DNA from 3 places in the Shewanella sp. 10N.286.52.E4 genome. Region 1 is predicted to be linked to each of the others. Evidence: predicted binding sites of a transcription regulator. Region 1 holds the regulator's gene; each other region holds the start of a gene.

Region 1 (6,653 bases):
TGGTAAGTCGACACTTCCATCACGTGATCGTAACCCAAATACACAGGCACCAATGTCACAGGACGCTCGATACCACGCAAAACACTGTTCACAGTCATCGCTAGCATGCCCGTTTTTGGCGCTAGTAAACGACCTGTACGTGAGCGGCCACCTTCAGTGAAGTACTCAACTGAATAACCTTTGGCGAATAATTGATCTAAATATTCTCTGAATACGGCGGTATATAATTTATTACCGTTAAAACTACGACGAATAAAGAACGCACCACCACGACGGAACATTGGCCCCGCAGGCCAAAAGTTCAAGTTAATTCCGGCAGCAATGTGCGGTGGTACCATGCCTTGATAATAAAGGATGTAAGACAGTAATAAGTAATCCATATGGCTACGATGACATGGCACATAGACAATTTCATGGCCGTCATGGTGTAGCTTTCTGACTTTTTCGGCACTTTTAATACTGATACCACTGTATAACTTGTTCCATAACCAAGTTAAAAAGCGCTCAGCAATGCGGATCAAGTTATCAGAATAATCAGCGGCAATTTCATCGAGGTACTCAATGGCTTTTTCGCGTGCTTTTTCTTCAGATATCTTTTTGTTCGCCGCTTCTTCTTGAATCGCTTTAGTAATAGATTCAGATTTTAGTAACGAATTGAACATCGCCTGGCGATTTGGCAGTTGCGGTCCTGTCATCACTTTACGTTGACGTCTGAAATGGACTCGTGCAACGCGGATGAGTTTATGGGCAATACTGACATCCGTACCATGCTCATCAGCCATGTAACGTAATGACATTGCATTAGAGAATTGAATAAAGTTATGGCGACCTAAAAACAGGATCATTAACCACTTACGCAGCCAAGTCGGGTTTTCGCGCTCAAACACGGCAGCGGTCATGGTGTCATCTTCCTTACCAGGAATACGTCCCCAATAAAGACTAACAGGCACCAACTGAATATCTAACTCTTTATTCTTTTGATGTAATTCGAGTAGTTTGGTGAAATTGGCGACAAATTTCTCACCACTGTGGCGCTTGCCAAACAGCGGCTTTCGTCCTTCAACACAGACAATTCTTGGGGTATTTAAACCATCAACATCCAGTCTTTCATAAGGACTTGGTAAGCCAAACTTAGCCGACATTTCATGCAAAGCAGCAATGTCACTCAGCGACTCTGTCTTCATGACATAGACCACTGGCTTTTCTGGATCTAGATTTAAGTCAGCGAACGGATCTTCAGGCACAACAACACTGTGTACCATTAATTTCTGAATCCAACGCAACGATTTAGCAATGATAGAATCTGGTTTTAGCATGAGTATTCGCATTATCTACAACGATTTATTGCGCATAGGATACCAGAATCTAGATGGGATTCACTAACCTGCTTATCTGTATTTAACAATTGAGCAGCAATATGAAGACCATTAGCTGAAAATAATTAAGCAATTCCAACGCTGATTTATGCTGGACGAAATGCATCAACAGTACTGTATAAATATACTGTATCGACCTAAAATCTCTCTGTTAAGTACTAATATTAAAATTAGTGCCAATAAAAAACATACATAACCAAAAACAACTAAGATAATGATTTACAGCAACTAAAATACAATGTCAGATAATAAAAACAACAATAAACCAGCAGATAGCATAAATTTCATTGGTTAATACTTGCGCGACCAAAGATACTGTATATAATGACAGTCACTGTATAAAAAAACAGGAATCAATATGAGACCTTTAACGCCACGACAAGCTGAAATTCTAGAACTAATTAAATGTAATATTGCTGAGACAGGTATGCCACCGACTCGTGCAGAAATTGCCACTAGATTAGGCTTTAAAAGTGCTAACGCTGCCGAAGAACATTTAAAGGCGCTGGCGAAGAAAGGCTGTATCGAAATTATTCCTGGTACTTCACGCGGAATCCGCATGATTCAGGAAGAAGAGGAAGTTGAAGAAGGCCTCCCTCTTATCGGACAAGTTGCAGCAGGTGAACCTATTCTTGCGCTGGAACATGTTGAACAATACTTCCAAGTTGATCCTGAAATGTTCAAACCAAATGCTAATTTCTTACTACGAGTTCGTGGCGACAGTATGAAAGACATTGGCATTATTGAAGGTGACCTATTAGCTGTTCACAAAATGCAGCAAGCTAAAAATGGTCAAGTGGTCGTCGCTCGCGTAGATGATGACGTCACAGTTAAACGTTTTGAAAAGAAAGGCAACGTTGTTTATCTGCACGCAGAAAATGAACAATATTCGCCGATTAAAGTAGATTTAACATGCCAGAGCCTGACAATTGAAGGGCTTGCAGTTGGCGTTATCCGAAATGGAGGTTGGTTATGAACACATTATTAGGTAATGCACCACGTCATCCAGGCTTATGGGTCGATATGACATCAACAACTGCGCCAGTTAAACAAGGCATTGAAACTAAGCAAAGTGCCAACCAAGGCTTAACTGAGTTAACCCAGTTGTGCAGCCATTTGGCCATTTTAAGCCAGCAAGGTCGTTGGATTGTACTGATTAATCCTCCGCATATTGGCTATAAACAAATATTGGCTAACGCTAACGTTCGCATGGATCGTGTTTTACTTGTTCACACTAAAGATGAAGTAGAAACGCTTTGGGCGATGGAAAAAGCACTAACAAGTGGTACTTCCAGTGCCGTTATTACTTGGACTACACCACTAGATGCGCGTGATAATCGACGCATTCAATTGGTTGCTAAAAGCGCATTAGCACAAGGTGTCATCATTGAAGATGTAAATACTCACTTACATGATGAACATATGGGCGCCAATACTTCTGTAACACCAACAAGCTTAAATTTATCTGCTTTTCACTAAACAAATCTCTCTTTAAAAAGCCCTTCATTTATGTGAAGGGCTTTTTTTTGCGCCTTTTTTCAGCAAATTAGATGATAAAGTGATCTTGATCAATATTTAATCTCCAAGTAATGTAGTTAACAAGAGAGTAACAATTTGCTGTCACTCTTGAGTTTATAAAATGATAAAAAGCTACAAAACGCTGTAAAGATTGTGCTGGTACCATGCGGTATAGAAAGCCTTGAATAAAAAGCGTCAATTTAAGAATTGAAAAGTTCAGTATTAGGTACAAGTGTGGCCACCATAAACCAATAGAATAATCGAGTATTGATACTCGCAGCCACCGTGTACTTTGAAGTGATCAAACTTTTTCGGGAATAGAGAAGTTTGCATAGAGCAGAGTATTACTGTGTGACTTTTCCTTGTTGTTATTGCAAATCGCAATTGGCAGAGGAGTGGTCTTGTGAAGCGATTGTTGTATGGATTAATGGTGCTGCTATTTGCAGTACCGCTTGCGGCGGCTGATATGCCGCTTAACATGACGCAAGGCGTAACAGAAATCAGTGGCAAGGTTTATGACCTCCACATGATTATTCTATATATCTGTTGTGCTATCGGTGTTGTGGTCTTTGGGATCATGATTTACTCAATGATCTACCACAGAAAGTCAAAAGGCGCAGTGCCGGCTGATTTTCATGACAGTACCAAGGTTGAAATAGCATGGACAATCGTGCCATTTATCATCCTTATTGGTATGGCAATTCCTGCCACTAAAACTCTGATTGCTATGGAAGATCCTAGCGATGCAGATTTAACCATTAAAGTGACTGGCTCTCAGTGGAAATGGCATTACAGCTATTTCAACGAAGATGTCGAGTTTTTTAGTTTACTCTCAACGCCTGCAGAGCAAATCCAAGGCTCTGCGGAAAAGACTGAAACTTACTTATTAGAAGTCGATAAACCTCTCGTATTACCTATTAATCGTAAAGTTCGATTCTTGATGACCAGTGATGATGTTATTCACTCATGGTGGGTACCTGCATTTGCGGTTAAAAAAGATGCTAACCCTGGTTTCATTAATGAAGCATGGACAAAAATCGATAAAATCGGCACCTACCGTGGCCAATGTGCTGAGTTGTGCGGCAAAGATCACGGCTTTATGCCAATCGTGGTTGAAGCAGTTTCCGAAGCTGATTATGAGCAATGGCTGCTTGACCAAAAGCAGCTAGCCGTAGATGCCAAAGCTGCAGCTGAAGCTTCACTTTCACAAACACTCACATATGACGAGTTAATGGCTCAAGGTGAGCAAGTCTATATGGGCGTTTGCGCCGCATGTCACCAACCAAACGGTGCTGGTCTCCCTGGTGTATTCCCATCGCTGATTGGTAGTCCACTGATTAAAGGCCCGGTAAGTCATCATGTTGATATCGTGGTTAATGGTAAAGCAGGCACTGCAATGCAAGCATTTGCTAAACAGCTTACTGCTACAGAAATCGCAGCTGTTGTAACTTACGAGCGAAATGCTTGGGGTAATAACTCAGGTGATGTTGTACAAGCAGCTGATATTAATGGCGGCGGTTCAACAACTGAAAGCAACCCTGCGAGTGACAGTGCAACGCCTGTGACCTTACCAGCGACCGCTGAGCAAGTAGAACAAGCTGCAACTGAAGCTGTTACCGAAGTGATAGAAGAAGCAAAAGCAGAAGTCGTACTTGATGATTTAACCATGGAAGAACTGATGACCATGGGTGAGCAAGTCTATATGACCAATTGCGCCGCATGTCACCAAGCCGCTGGCACAGGTTTACCTGGTGCTTTCCCTTCATTAATCGGCAGCCCAGCGATTACAGGGCCTGTTGACGGTCATATTGAAGTTGTCGTCAATGGCAAAGCTGGTACTGCAATGCAGGCATTTGGCTCTCTACTCACACCGCAACAACTCGCAGCAGTTATTACCTATGAGCGAAACGCTTGGGGTAATGATTCTGGAGATGCTGTACAGGCTTCTGACGTTGATGGTCATGGAAAGTAAGGGATTAAAATGAGCACTATTACACAAGATACAACCGAAGCTCATGATGGTCAGTCTCACGATGACCATGGCCATGATGATCACCATCATGGCGCGCCGAAAGGCATCATGCGCTGGATTTTAACCACTAACCATAAAGACATTGGCTCATTATATTTATGGTTTAGTTTCATCATGTTTCTCACTGGCGGTGCAATGGCGATGGTTATCCGCGCCGAATTGTTCCAGCCAGGATTGCAATTAGTAGATCCAAACTTTTTCAACCAAATGACCACAGTTCACGGACTGATCATGGTATTTGGTGCCGTTATGCCTGCCTTTACCGGCTTAGCTAACTGGCTTATTCCAATGATGATTGGTGCGCCAGATATGGCACTACCTCGGATGAATAACTGGAGTTTTTGGATTCTGCCATTCGCGTTTGCCATTCTGTTAAGTTCGTTATTTATGGAAGGCGGCGGGCCTAACTTTGGTTGGACCTTCTACGCACCACTATCAACGACCTACAGCCCTGATACCACGGCATTATTCGTCTTCTCAGTACACATTATGGGCATAAGCTCCATTATGGGCGCGATTAACGTGGTCGTGACTATTGTGAATATGCGCGCACCAGGTATGACATGGATGAAGTTGCCATTGTTTGTATGGACTTGGTTGATTACTGCATTCTTATTGATAGCGGTGATGCCCGTACTCGCAGGTGCTGTCACCATGGTATTAACCGATAAATACTTCGGTACTAGCTTCTTCGATGCTGCAGGTGGTGGCGATCCGGTGATGTTCCAGCATATTTTCTGGTTCTTCGGTCACCCTGAAGTTTACATTATGATTTTACCATCCTTCGGTATTATCTCGGCGATTGTGCCAACCTTTAGCCGTAAAAAGCTCTTTGGTTATTCCTCCATGGTTTACGCCACCTCAAGTATTGCGATTCTGTCGTTCTTGGTATGGGCGCATCACATGTTTACTACGGGTATGCCAGTATTCGCCGAGCTATTTTTCATGTATTGCACCATGTTGATTGCGGTGCCCACAGGGGTAAAAGTGTTTAACTGGGTCGCAACTATGTGGCGTGGTTCTATTACCTTTGAAACGCCGATGTTATTCGCTGTCGCCTTTATCATCTTGTTCACTATTGGTGGGTTCTCGGGTCTGATGCTGGCAATTACGCCTGCGGATTTCCAATACCATGATACTTACTTTGTGGTTGCTCACTTCCACTACGTGTTAGTGACGGGCGCAGTGTACTCCATCATGGCCGCCGCCTATTACTGGCTGCCTAAATGGACAGGACACATGTATAGCGAAACCTTAGGTCGCTGGCATTTCTGGTGTAGTACGATTTCAGTCAACGTGTTGTTTTTCCCAATGCATTTCTTAGGACTTGCGGGTATGCCTCGCCGTATTCCTGATTATGCAATTCAATTTGCTGATGTTAACCAAATCGTCTCTATTGGCGGGTTTGCATTTGGTTTATCGCAACTTATCTTCCTAGCCGTAGTGATTAAGTGTATTAGAGGCGGCGAGAAAGCAGCAGATAAACCTTGGGAAGGCGCTGAAGGTCTAGAATGGACCATCGCAAGCCCAGCACCTTATCACTCATTCACTACACCACCAGAGGTAAAGTGATATGAGCCAGCCAACAAAATCAAACCGTAAATTACTAATAGGTCTCGTACTGGGCTCTATTGGTATGTTCGGCTTTGGTTTTGCACTGGTACCGCTTTATGACGTACTTTGTGACACCTTGGGAATTAACGGAAAACCCCAAGGTACAGCAAGTA
Region 2 (6,653 bases), on a different contig from region 1:
AGTTATTGTAATTAAATTATACACATACGCATGTAAACAATAATGAGTAACATGTAAAGCTAAGTAAATTATACTGTTAACATGTCAACCGCATAAATTGTAGTTCTGCTAACCCTAATGTATCGCTAACCTAGTGGTACAAACATCCAGTTATAATCGATAGATAAAATACTCATGTAACGTATTTAAAGTTAAGTAAAGTTTATTTTTGTTGGTTTTATTATTGCTATTTTAATTAGAGATAAGGCATTAATCACGACTCGATTAAACCTGAGTAAAAACATAACTACCATTAAGTTGTTATGCATAATGTTTACTAGATAGGTTTTTATTAGATGGTTTTTAAAAATAGGTATTTTATGAAAAAGCGAATTCTTGGAGTTTCAGTGTTTATTTCATTGCTAGCAGCTTCTGCATATGCAACAGATTTAGCTAATTCATCATTTAATATAACAGGTTACCCAATTGTCGATACAGGGCAAAGAATATCCTACAACAATAATGCCGCAATGCCATTACCTGACAAGGCCAATAGCTTTTATGGCCAGGATGCAAACTATCGCTCTAATCCTCCATCATATACAGACAATAATAATGGCACGATTACAGATAATGTAACCGGCTTAATGTGGCAACAACAAATGGGTGAAAAACTTACCTATGAGCAGGCATTACAAAAAATATCCAGTTTAAAATTGGCTGGATATGGTGACTGGCGGATCCCTACGATTAAAGAGCTCTACTCGCTTATTCAATTTTCAGGCAGCGTTAAAGGGCAAAAAGCCCTTACCCCTTTCATCGACACCCACTTTTTTAGTCAACCCATTGGTAATACCCAAGCTGGTGAACGAGAAATTGATGCTCAAACATGGTCTAGTACTGAATATGTTGGCAAAACAATGAAAAATGATCAGACGATTTTTGGCGTAAACTTTGTTGATGGCCGAATTAAAGGTTATCCAAAATATAATCCTCGCACAAAATCTGCGAATAAAATGTACTTCAGATTCGTCAGAGGCAATGAAGCTTATGGTAAAAATAATTTCATTGACAATAATGATGGCACCATTACAGATTTAGCCACAGGCTTAATCTGGCAACAAGATGACAGCAAGCAAGATCTGAATTGGCAAGAAGCATTGCAGTATTCAGAAAACCTCACATTAGCAGGCCATAGCGATTGGCGCTTACCCAATGCAAAAGAATTGCAAAGTATTTTGGATTATAGTCGTTCACCCGAAACCAGCCACTCAGCTGCTATTGACCCTATTTTCTCAACAACAGCAATAACAAATGAAGCTGGCGATAAAGATTACCCTTATTATTGGAGCTCAACCACTCATCTTGATGGGCCAGTGCCTGCATCTGGCGCTGTTTATGTTGCTTTCGGTAAAGCTTTGGGCGTAATGCGCGGTAATACAATGGATGTTCACGGTGCGGGTTCTCAGCGCAGTGATCCTAAAACGGGTAGACCCATGTCCCGTGGGCCACAAGGCGATTACATTCGAGTTGATAACTATGTGCGTAGCGTAAGGGCTGGTAATATTGAGCTTGCCACTGAAGCAAGTCACCAATACCAAGCTGAACAAGTGTATCAATATTCAAATAGCTCTTCGGCGATAGTTGATACTACAAATACAAGCATGAGTACGAGTTCAGACAACAAAACTCATAAAATGACCCATAACAAAAACAGTTCTCCACATAATAAATTCATTAATCGATTTGATAAAAATGGCGACGGAAAAGTATCGGCTTCAGAGTTTCAAGCAAGTACAAAACGATTTAATCATTTTGATGAAAATAAAGATGGTTATATCACGGCTAATGAAGCCCCGATAGGACCACCTAAAAATTCAAAATAGAACATAATGTTGCAGTATATATTCTAAGCTTTTGTAAAATAGAGAGTATAACTGTTTACTAACACGAGATATTCACGAGGCTTTACATTTAAATGCCCGGTCATCATTATGTGCTTATTATTTGCACATAACGATGATTTATTGTTCTGTATATTTCAACTATCTATTTATAAGCGGCTATTTTTAAGTGATTGCTTCCAAATGCCTGTTTCTAAATGCCTGTTTCGGCAAGCCTATATTATGATTTGTTTCTATTGATGGATAGCGTTACAGATTAGCATAATGCACGCATTGGTTTTGAACTGCGGTTTGCTTAAGCAACTGAGTGAATTGCGCCTTACCACCTGCTCTTTCATCATTTAACAATTTTTCCATGTGTTGTGCTTGTGAAACAACTTGCTCCATTGCCGTTTGTCTTGCCTGTTGTTCTGATTGCCCTGTTAATACTAATTGCTCAACAAGGTTTGAGTAATTCTCGTAAACCATGCCTTTGTAATAATCGGCTTCAGTCGCCATTGGCGTATGGGAATAAATGATAGAACAGCTCACGGCTGATTCTATGTTAGCCCTAGCTTGATCGATTTGGATTACAACTGACTGCTGCGTTGAATAGCTGGCATTAGCTGCCACAGAAAAGAAAGCAAACATTGCGACCATGATTAATTTTTTCATATTTCGTATACCTTTTACGTCGATGCGAGTAAGCCAGTGTTGTAGTTAACTTGTACTAAGATAACGACTTTCATCATTTGTTAGTTACCTTTTTGCGCCAGTTAGTTCCAAAGATTTTTTACATTACATACCGCTTTACTGAATTAGCTAACTTGATAGCTATTTTACCTACTTTTGCTAAACCTAAGCTGAACAACCAATTAACTTATTCAATTCATGATGGTTCTTTTTAAGAAGCCTCAACGCTATCTTCGAATAAATAACCAACAGATTGTTCTAATCGAATACAAATAAACGGAAATTATTGCCAATTTTACGGGGAGGACTATAATACTGTATAAATATACAGTTATTTTTAGATGTGAAATTTATGAACGTTATTCCTATTTTAGCCAGCGCTGGGATCACCGGGTTTGAGTCCCCTGCAGCAGAATATCGACAACTACCACTCAGTTTAGATGAACTGTTAATTGAGCACCCGAGTGCCACCTTCATTGGTCAAGCCAGTGGTGACTCAATGGAAAAGATAGGCATCTTTGATAAAGATATTCTGATTGTCGATCGTCACGTCAACGTTGAAAACCATGATGTAATCGTGGCTAATTACAACGGCAACTTCGTCTGTAAGCTGATTGATACCAAGCGCCGATTACTGTTGTCGGCCAATGACCATCACAATAGCGTGTTAATCCAAGAGCACGACAATTTTAGTGTTGAGGGCGTGGTGATCCGTTCAATTCGTTGCCATCGCCAAAGTCCTTTATTAGTTAATGATTAGAATGGGCGGTTAACTTATGTACGCCTTGGTTGATGCCAATTCATTTTATTGTAGCGCTGAACAGGTTTTCAGACCTGAATGGCGCGGTCGCCCTATTGTTGTGTTATCCAATAATGACGGTTGTATTGTTGCCGCCAACCGACAAGCAAAAGCGTTAGGCATTGGCAAGTTTGGTCCTTACTTTGAAGTCAAAGACTTATGCCACGAACTTGGCGTAATTGCGCTCTCTTCTAACTATGAATTATATGGTTCGCTCTCTAGTGCGATGATGGACGTCATTGGCCGCTTCGCACCAGAGCAGCACATCTATTCAATTGATGAATCCTTCTTATCATTTAAACAAACTTATCCTGCAATTCCTTGCTTGCTGACCCATGCGGCTCATATACGCCGCGCAGTATGGAAAGAAACTCGCTTGCCTGTTTGTGTCGGTATCGGTGAAACCCTGACCCTAGCAAAAGTGGCAAACCATGCGGCAAAAAAACTGAGTGGCTATAATGGCGTTTGTTATATTGACTCAGTTCAGCAACGACAAAATATTCTCGCTAGCATGAAGGTCACCGATGTATGGGGAATTGGTTCTCGTATAGGCAAAAGGTTACAACAAATGGGCATTCAAACTGCACTTGCCCTTTCTAAACTCCAGCCAGGGCTTGCACGAAAAAGCTTTAGCATTGAAATAGAGCGCACGGTACGTGAATTGAATGGCGAAGAATGTAAGGGCTGGGACAGTGCTCGAGCAGATAAGCAGCAAATTTTTTCGACTCGCAGTGTCGGTGAACGCATCACAGACAAAGAGGCATTACTACAAGCCTTAAGTAAGCATGCTGGGATTGCGGCAGCGAAAGCACGCAAACAAGGTTCTGCAGCAAGTAGCTTACTCATTTTTGCCAGAAATTCCCCCTATGATGAACAGCCTAGCGGTTTTAAGTATCACTACCGCTGCGCGACGCCTACCAACGACAGTTGTGAACTCATCAGTCATGCAACAAGCATTGGAAGCCAACTGTTTAACCCCTCTACCCGTTATTATAAAATCGGCGTCGGGCTGGTGGACTTATGTCCTGTACAACATTTACAAGGTGATTTGTTCACGCCGCCTAAAGATCCTGCATTAATGCAAGTTTGTGATACGCTCAATCAACGTTATGGCACTGACTCCGTCTTTGTGGCTGCACAAGGTATTGGCGGAAAATGGCATATGCGCCGCGACTTACTGACACCGCAATACACCACCAGCTGGCAAGATATTCCTCAGGTTAGTTGCCGTTAAAATAAAGCGCCTGTGCATTTATTCAATGCTGTAATAGCTCAAGCAGCCGTTGTTCGAGCTTCAATTGCTCAATCACATCTATTCAATCAACAGTCATTTGATAACAATCATTTAATCAACTGTGACTCATAACCAGTCTCTCAATAAGCAGTATCTTGACCTTATATCGCCCATTTTGTACCGCTGAACGACTTGTACACAGCAACACAAACAGCGCTTAAGCAACACAAAAGAACAACAATGAAGCAACGTAAAGTAAACGTATATGAAGTTTTACAAGCTAATATCAGCATAATTGAATAAACCTCGACTGGATCATTGTTTTAGCGGCGAAAATATAGACAATACGCACCTTCAAATTTCTATCGGATTACTGTGCGTGCCTGAGTTTGCTTTAAATCAATTATTTTTTATCCAAGCAATTGGATTTGTCTCAATGGCCATAGGTTGGTGGGCAAATAGTCAACAGCAAGACTGCAAATTTATTCATGGCAATATGGTAGCTGCAATACTGACTGCAATTCATTTAGGTCTATTAGGCAGTTTTTTAGGCATGGCGAATCAACTAGTAAATGTTATTCGCTTTCGTTGTTGTCAAAGCCTCAGTAAGGATGACTCAATTAACTTGTCCCCTTTACTCATGACCATACTGTTCAGCGGTGTTGCGACACTACAGGGTTTAATGTGGGCAGAGCATTGGAGCGAATGGTGTGCTGTCATGGCTGCTGTCGTCATGAGTGTTAGCTTGTTTTACTTTGCAGGCAGCCAGTTAAGACTCGCTATGATAGCCAGTAACGCACTGAACCTTATGCTATCAATATATTTGATGTCATGGTCAGGAATACTCTATCAAGTCATGACGATGATGATTTTATCTCAAGGCCTGATTCAGCAGTATTTACAAAGCAAATCCTATATCGAAGCGAACAGTATCGAAGCGAATAATGATAGTGTTGAGCTGGTAAAATAGATAGAGAGTGGATTGAGTGTAAATGCTTAACTTACGCAGACATCCACCATTACAGCTCGATACATAAATTCGATACTTAAGCTCAATTACTTAAACTCAGTACTTAAGCCCAGTACTTAAACTCAGTACTTAAACCCAGTACTTAAGCTCAGTACTTAAGCTCAGTACTTAAGCTCAGTACTTAAGCCCAGTACTTAAGCCCAGCATTCCCCTATCTCCAACTCTTATCTTTAAAATCATATCGCTACTTTTAAAGCAGCTAATTAATGCGTATTGTAATCAGCCATAGTTAAGCAGCCAGTGTGATGATCAATTAAGTTGGATCAAAAGCTTAAATGAATCATAGAAAACAGTTTTATTCACGACTTTAACAGGGATACAGGAGTTATAAATGCCACATTGTATTATTGAGCACTCGACAGAAATTGATGGAAATCTGCTCGTACCGTTAGTTCACCGAGGTGCGTTAACTTCAAACTTATTTGACCCAGAAGGCAGTGATATCAAGGTAAGGGCCATCGCTTACTCACATTACCAAACCGGTGCAGTTGATATTAATTTTATACACGTTACCTTAAAGATCCTTTCTGGGCGTGATGTTGAGCAAAAATCAAAACTCACTCAATTAGTACTCGCGCAATTGAAGGCCTTATCAATAAAGGATTGTTCTATTTCGGTAGAAGTTGATGATATAGACAGAGAAAGCTACGCCAAAGTCGTTGTGTAGACAAAATAACGACATAAACTAATTTGTAAGGATACAATGAAGTGAAAATATGGAAACTCGTCATCGTGACTGTGATGCTTGCTGGCTGTTCAGCTACTGAAGTACATTTATATACGCGCTATTTATCAGAGGCTGAGATTGAGAAAGTCACCACGACGCTGGAACAAGCTAACTATAAAGTGACAACCAATACCCACGCTTTCCCTGATACGGTAAATCAATCAACCATCTTATATTCCCCCTTTATAAAGGATGAAACTCACCTTCAAGGACTTATTGGTTCCCTCTCTGATAATGGCTGGGTAATTCCTAACGTTGAAATGCTAAAGTCTGGAAATCACTGGTATAGCAAAGATAATGTGGGTTTA
Region 3 (6,653 bases), on a different contig from region 1:
TCGCAACAAAGCCACTATATATTGTGCTCGGTTATTTTTTAAGCTACTAGAAGTTTACTTTATCGCATTATGTAATAAAGTTACCAAAGGTGATGCCGTCGGTTTTCCATACAAAGGGTGCCCTTCCGTTGCACTACCCGCAATGTCGATATGGGCAAATGGTAGCGGTGCAGCACTGTGACTGCCATGGTCGCCTAAACCAGAGGCATTAATAAGGAAAGCTGCTGGGTATTGATGACCACGGGCAGTAATGGCTGATGGGCCATTATTAGATGACAGTAACTCACCTTGACCAGAAATGTTATTTACCTTAGCGAAATCATCATGACGTAAACGAGACAACTCAACCGATTCACCCCATAACTCAGCGACATCAGCAATTCCAGCGCCAATGCCCTGTGCTTTTGACACCGCATTTTCTACCACTGCGGTGTAACCACCGTAACAGCGCACCACATGGCCAGTTAAGGTAGCCACTGAAAATAATTGAGGATTAACTGCAGATGTGGCTTTTATTCTTAAATGCGATAATAAATCAGCGAGTACTAAACGCCCTTCTGCATCAGTATTACCAATTCTTACGCGCACGCCTGCGTGGCTATTGATGATTTCATCAGGTACAAACGCATCACTACCAATGCTATTTCTGACTAAACCTAATTCTGCGATAACCCGAATACCTTTTGGTTTTAATAGAGATAAGGTTTTCATTAAGCCTGCAACAGCTGCAGCGCCGCCCTTATCACGGCTCATCCCTGCCATACCGCCAGCGACTTTGATATCTGCACCACCGGTATCGTATATAACCCCTTTACCAGCGAATAAAAATGTCTTCTCTATTTCACCTTCGCCAACGTATTCAACCTTTACAACACGAGGCTGATGCCTAGGTACACAAAATGATGCTCGACCAACTGCGCATAATAGCGGGTAGTCTCGCTCTAGCTCTTCTTGCTCATCCACCACTGAAACTGATAAACCACTGCCGTTAAAAGCATCGACACAATAATCAGCAAAAGCAGGAGCTGCCATTCTTTCAGGTTCGGTGCCACATAAGTCACGAGCCAGCACCTTACCCGCTTCAACGGCATTGAGTAATTCACTGCAAGATTGAGTTACCAATAAACCAATCGCTGTCATCGCAGGCAATGCCTGTTCAGCTTCTCGGTACTCAAGGGATTGCCATAACTCTTGACCACATGCTAATGCCGAGACCTGTTGCGCATATTGATAACGCGTATCGCTATGTTGGCTTACCACCAATAATGGTTTTACCGCGCCAGCAGCTTTTGCAATCGCAATCCCCTCACGTGCAGCCTTAGCAAACACAGTTACATCACTGTATTCGTTTTGTGCATTGAGCACTGGCGACACAATCAAACGCCCACCTGCTAAACCTGGCGCTAATAATAAGGTTGCGGTTTTACCAATTCTTTGATCAATTTGTTTGGCATGATTTGCCAGTAATTTGATTTCATCTTGCGCGATGACATCTAAATCTGAAGTAACAACAATAACGGCATCCCAGCCATTACCTTCGAAAATCGCATCATCACTTTGAACGTCTACTAGATCCACTTGAAACATGAGCCTTCCTTTTTAATCATTTTTATTTAGCTATGAACAGTTTGCCATTAAGCATTAAATAATAGCCAGTTTGGGCGGCCTAAGTATATAAATTTCAAATGACGACAGGGTTAATATTTATTTACATATATTTGTAATAGCACAAACAATCAAATCGCCTCAGATCACAGTCTAACAGGCTTGATATGCTAGACTGTTTGCCATCTATTCCCACCTCAAAAACAATAAGGGAGTCTTCGTGACAGCGATCAATCAATTATATCCTCAGCCTTTATGGCAATGGTTTGAACAAATTTGTTCAATTCCACATCCATCAAAATTCGAACAAGCATTAAGTGAACACATACAACAGTGGGCTAAGTCAAAAAACTTAAGCGTTGTAGAAGATAAAGTGGGCAACCTCATCATTAAAAAACCCGCTTTTCCTGGCATGGAAAACCGCAAGGTTGTAGTTCTTCAGGCTCATATTGATATGGTTCCGCAAAAGAATGCTGATAAAGAGCATGATTTTGAAAAAGATCCGATTGAAGCTTATGTTGATGGTGAGTGGGTAAAAGCTAACGGTACAACGTTAGGTTCTGATAATGGTATTGGTATGGCTTCTGCTCTAGCAGTACTTGGCGCTGCAGATATCAAGCATGGTCCATTAGAAGTATTATTGACCATTGATGAAGAAGCTGGAATGACTGGCGCTTTTGGTCTAGAAGCAGGCATGCTTGAAGCAGATATTTTAATTAATACTGACTCTGAGCAAGAAGGCGAAATCTACATGGGCTGCGCTGGCGGTGTTGACGCTCAGTTAAGTGTGCCAATGTCATGGCAAGCTCCTGAGCAAACTAATGCCAGCTTTAGCCTAACTTTATCTGGACTAAAAGGTGGCCATTCAGGTGTAAACATCCACTTAGGTCGTGGTAATGCAAACAAGTTACTAGCACGCTTCTTATTTAGCTACGCCGATGAGCTTGCACTTGAGTTAGTTAACTTTACTGGCGGCTCACTACGTAATGCTATTCCACGTGAAGCCAACATCAGCTTTATGTTGCCTAGTGAAAACCAAACTAAGCTTGAACAAGCCATTACCGAATTCCAAGCAATAGTGCGTGCAGAGTTATCGATTGCCGATCCTGACATGTTACTCACGCTTGCTTCAATCGAGACTCCAGAAAAAGTCATGAGTGAAGATGCACAAAACACCTTGATCGACTTACTTCATGCTTGCCCTAATGGGGTTATGCGTATGAGTGATGAAGTTGAAGGCGTTACTGAAACATCATTGAATACTGGTGTTATTAGTACTGAAAATGAATCTGTTGAAGTGCTTTGCCTTATCCGTTCATTAATCGACTCAGGCCGCGTTGAAATTGAAACACAATTGACAGCACTCGCTAACCTTTCAGGTGCTAGCATCGAGTTATCTGGCGCTTACCCAGGCTGGAAGCCCGACAATAACTCTCCAGTGATGGCAATTGTTCGTGATACTTACAATGACATTTACAAAAAAGATCCAACCATCATGGTAATTCATGCGGGTCTTGAGTGTGGATTATTTAAAGAGCCTTATCCAACAATGGATATGGTTTCTATTGGCCCTACCATTCGTTATCCACATAGCCCTGATGAAATGGTTAACATCACAACCGTTGGCCAATATTGGGAACTGTTATTAGCAGTGCTAGAACGTATTCCTGCTAAAGGTTAATAAACTTAATCAGTACAAGACTAAAAGGCTGCCAATGGCAGCCTTTTTATTTGAATGGCGACCTTAAACTCTATTAGAAGTTTAAGTCCAGTTGCTCGCTATGCGTTAATGCCCCTTGAGACTCACTTGTTGAATGGCTAGCATCAGCCACAATATCAGCCAGTCCGACAGAAACACCCACTAATCGTATTCCTCTTCCATTTGACCGCTCTAGGGCTTGTGCCAGTAGGTCTTGAAACATGTTCACTGATATCTCGTCACTGCGATGCTCAATGGTGGTTTGTTTAAAGTCATTAAACTTCAACTTCACCACTTGTTTATGTATTTTTCTATCTTTAGCACTGCGGTTGACTCGAGCCAGCAATTCTTGGATCAACTGCGGCATCACATTATTACATTGCTCAAGAGTAAAAATATCCTGAGCCAGTGTGGTTTCGACTCCCACAGATTTACGAACTCTATTCGGGCTTATCTGACGATTATCGATACCTTGGGCTCGCTCTATTAATACTCGGCCAAATTTACCAAATCCCGCTATCAACTTTTCTTTTGGGTAATGTTGCACATCTTCACAGGTGTTTAAGCCTAATGCAGCTAATTTAGCAGAGGTCACTTTGCCTACGCCGGGAATTTTATTTAAGGTTAACGGTTTTACAAACTCAGCAATGGCACCAGGAGGGATAACATATTGACCATTGGGCTTATTCAAATCTGAAGCAATTTTGGCAAGAAACTTAATCGGTGCCACACCTGCTGATGCAGTCAGCCCAGTGACCTCAAATATTTCCTGGCGAATGGCTTGTGCAATCAAGGTCGCACTGCCCTTACATTGTTCACAATCTGTGACATCGAGGTAGGCTTCATCTAATGACAGTGGCTCGACTAAGTCGGTATAACGGTGGAAAATTTCTCTAATTTGTACAGATACAGATTTATATACATCCATTCGACCGGGGACTAGGGTAAGGTCTGGGCAAAGCTTAAGCGCATGGTAACTCGACATTGCAGAACGTACGCCAAACTCACGAGCCTCATAATTACAGGTGCTAATAACCCCTCTGCGATCGCTTCGACCACCCACAGCAAGCGGTTTGCCGAGCAGCTCAGGAAAATCGCGCATTTCCACTGCGGCAAAGTAACAATCCATATCGATATGAATAATTTTTCGCATAGACAAAAAACTAAATAGCAAATACACATCCCAATAGTACTGTATATAAAAACAGTACACAAGAAATCAAGCCACCTCAACGTAAAAGAAACGATTACATCCCTATCATTGAATCGATTTCAATTGTTTAAACTCATAAAGTAACAATAAAAATGTTCAATTAATGTCACTAGAAGTTAAAATAATTGAGCAAGATATCATTTTTACCTCCACCTAATGATTATCATATAAACCTATAATAATACAAATAGGTAACCAAATGAAACAATTAGGTTTTAAAACAAGTATATTGTCTGCCATGAGCTTTCTATTGGTGCTTTCACTGTTGATTTATGGCTGGGTTGCTCATAGCTTACTTAAAGATCAAATCACTAGCGCACTCACCCAAGAAATTCATAATACCTTAAAGCACAAAGTTTCAGACATTCACACAGCATTTAATCGAACTACTGAGGCTGTGACTGAACTTGCACATCTTTATAGTCAAGGTGAGATAGGTGATAACCATGTTGCAATGACAAGGTACACCGCTCAATTAGGTGGGGTATCTAAAGTCATAATCGGTTTTGATGATGGCTCATCATTTGTTTCCAAAGAATCTGAGTCGTTTCCGAATGGTGTTGGGTTGTTAGATAAATATGATCCAAGAACACGCCCTTGGTACCAAACAGGAAAAGGTAGCTCATCATTAACTTTAAGTGACATTTTTTTTACTCGGACTGATGCTGTTCCAATGCTTGGTGTCATGCATGCGATAGATAACGGTATTATTATGGCTGATCTCAGGTTTGATGAACTGCAACAAGAATTAGATGATTTACATAAAATCAATGGGGCATCTGGATTCATTATTGATAAGCAGGGGTTAGTGCTGGCATCTAACTCGATTTTGATTGAACAAAAGCAGAACATTAATGATGTCGCAGCACTACAATCACTCTACTACACGATAACCGATAAGGCTGAAGCCGTAGAAAGTAGCATGATAAATGGTCAAACAAGTTTAGTTGCAAGCCAACGCATTGAACTGCTCGATGGTAAGGAATGGTACGTTGTAATTACCGTAGATGAAGACATAGCCTTTGCGCCTCTGGTTAGTGCCACTTTGCAAATGGCCATGATCATCAGCGTAATTCTTATTATTTCAATCGTTATCTTACTTACTCTTCTGAACAAGCTTTATCAACCGATTATTGAATTACGAGATCTTGTTATAGGTCTCTCAGAAGGTAATGGCGATTTAACTCGACGATTAACCATTAAAAGTGAAGATGATTTAGGTAAAATTGCCTTAGGGATAAATCAATTTATTGCCCAACTTCAGTCAATGCTGGTAGAAATACATCAATCAACTGTCAGCCTTTCTGAAGGAGTAAGCAAATTACAAGAATATAGCGCTCACAGTGATAATATCTTGGAGTCACATACCTGTGAAACAACACAGATTGTAACAGCGATCGAAGAGCTATCTAACACTGCTGAGATGGTTGTAGAAAACACCTTTAACGCTGCACAACTTACTACGCAAGCACATACTACAGGTGAATATTCACTTAAGACAATCGAATCGACTCAAATAGGCATAACAGCATTAGCTTCACAAATTAATGAAACAGCTCAAAAAGTAGAACATATGAATAATGAAACCAGCAGTATTCAAAGTATTGTGTCTGTGATTGGGAGCATTGCTGAGCAAACTAACCTACTGGCGTTAAATGCATCTATTGAAGCAGCTCGTGCTGGCGAACAAGGTCGAGGCTTTGCTGTAGTGGCTGATGAAGTAAGAGCACTAGCAAGTCGAACTCAAGCAAGTACCAGTGAAATTGAAGTAGCCCTCGCAAAGTTAAAATCAGAGGCAACCAATGTTGTCTCTTCTATTACTCATACTGAAACCGCTTGTACTGAAACAGTTACAAACGTAGAAGCTACATCATCTAGCTTGCAGGAAATGAGTCAATTCATGACACAAGTGAATGACTTAAATAATCAGATATCAACATCAGCCAATGAACAAAACCAGGTTATTCATGCCATTAATAAGAATATGCATAAAATACACGACATGGTAGAAACACTCAATAATGAGGGCAACTTACAAAGAGCTGAAACCAACAATATTATCGACATAAATAACAAACTCACCAATATGATTGGCCGCTTCAAACTATAATGGATTAAATACAGAGTAGATAAGAT

Evidence for each region. Region 1 encodes LexA, which represses DNA repair genes until DNA is damaged. Its sites were predicted from a motif close to TACTGTATNNNNATACAGTA; they were not measured.
Region 2: AB4153_RS00690 (LexA family transcriptional regulator) is a predicted target of LexA. The motif match lies at 2,869-2,888, and genes of this name have one in related genera.
Region 3: dinB (DNA polymerase IV) is a predicted target of LexA. The motif match lies at 4,495-4,514, and genes of this name have one in related genera.

What each region holds. Positions count from the first base shown of each region.
Region 1 is NZ_JBFRJJ010000076.1:7,530-14,182, reverse strand. Features, by position in the region: gene plsB (glycerol-3-phosphate 1-O-acyltransferase PlsB) at 1-1,316, opposite strand, end outside; gene lexA (transcriptional repressor LexA) at 1,735-2,352, shown strand; gene AB4153_RS21350 (cell division inhibitor SulA) at 2,349-2,855, shown strand; gene coxB (cytochrome c oxidase subunit II) at 3,298-4,866, shown strand; gene ctaD (cytochrome c oxidase subunit I) at 4,876-6,498, shown strand; gene AB4153_RS21335 (cytochrome c oxidase assembly protein) at 6,500-6,653, shown strand, end outside.
Region 2 is NZ_JBFRJJ010000002.1:75,542-82,194, reverse strand. Features, by position in the region: gene AB4153_RS00700 (DUF1566 domain-containing protein) at 360-1,865, shown strand; gene AB4153_RS00695 (hypothetical protein) at 2,133-2,537, opposite strand; gene AB4153_RS00690 (LexA family transcriptional regulator) at 2,908-3,315, shown strand; gene AB4153_RS00685 (Y-family DNA polymerase) at 3,332-4,588, shown strand; gene AB4153_RS00680 (YgjV family protein) at 4,884-5,558, shown strand; gene AB4153_RS00675 (5-carboxymethyl-2-hydroxymuconate Delta-isomerase) at 5,950-6,285, shown strand; gene AB4153_RS00670 (hypothetical protein) at 6,327-6,653, shown strand, end outside.
Region 3 is NZ_JBFRJJ010000004.1:142,488-149,140, forward strand. Features, by position in the region: gene AB4153_RS02025 (leucyl aminopeptidase family protein) at 55-1,587, opposite strand; gene AB4153_RS02030 (aminoacyl-histidine dipeptidase) at 1,826-3,286, shown strand; gene dinB (DNA polymerase IV) at 3,360-4,457, opposite strand; gene AB4153_RS02040 (methyl-accepting chemotaxis protein) at 4,717-6,627, shown strand.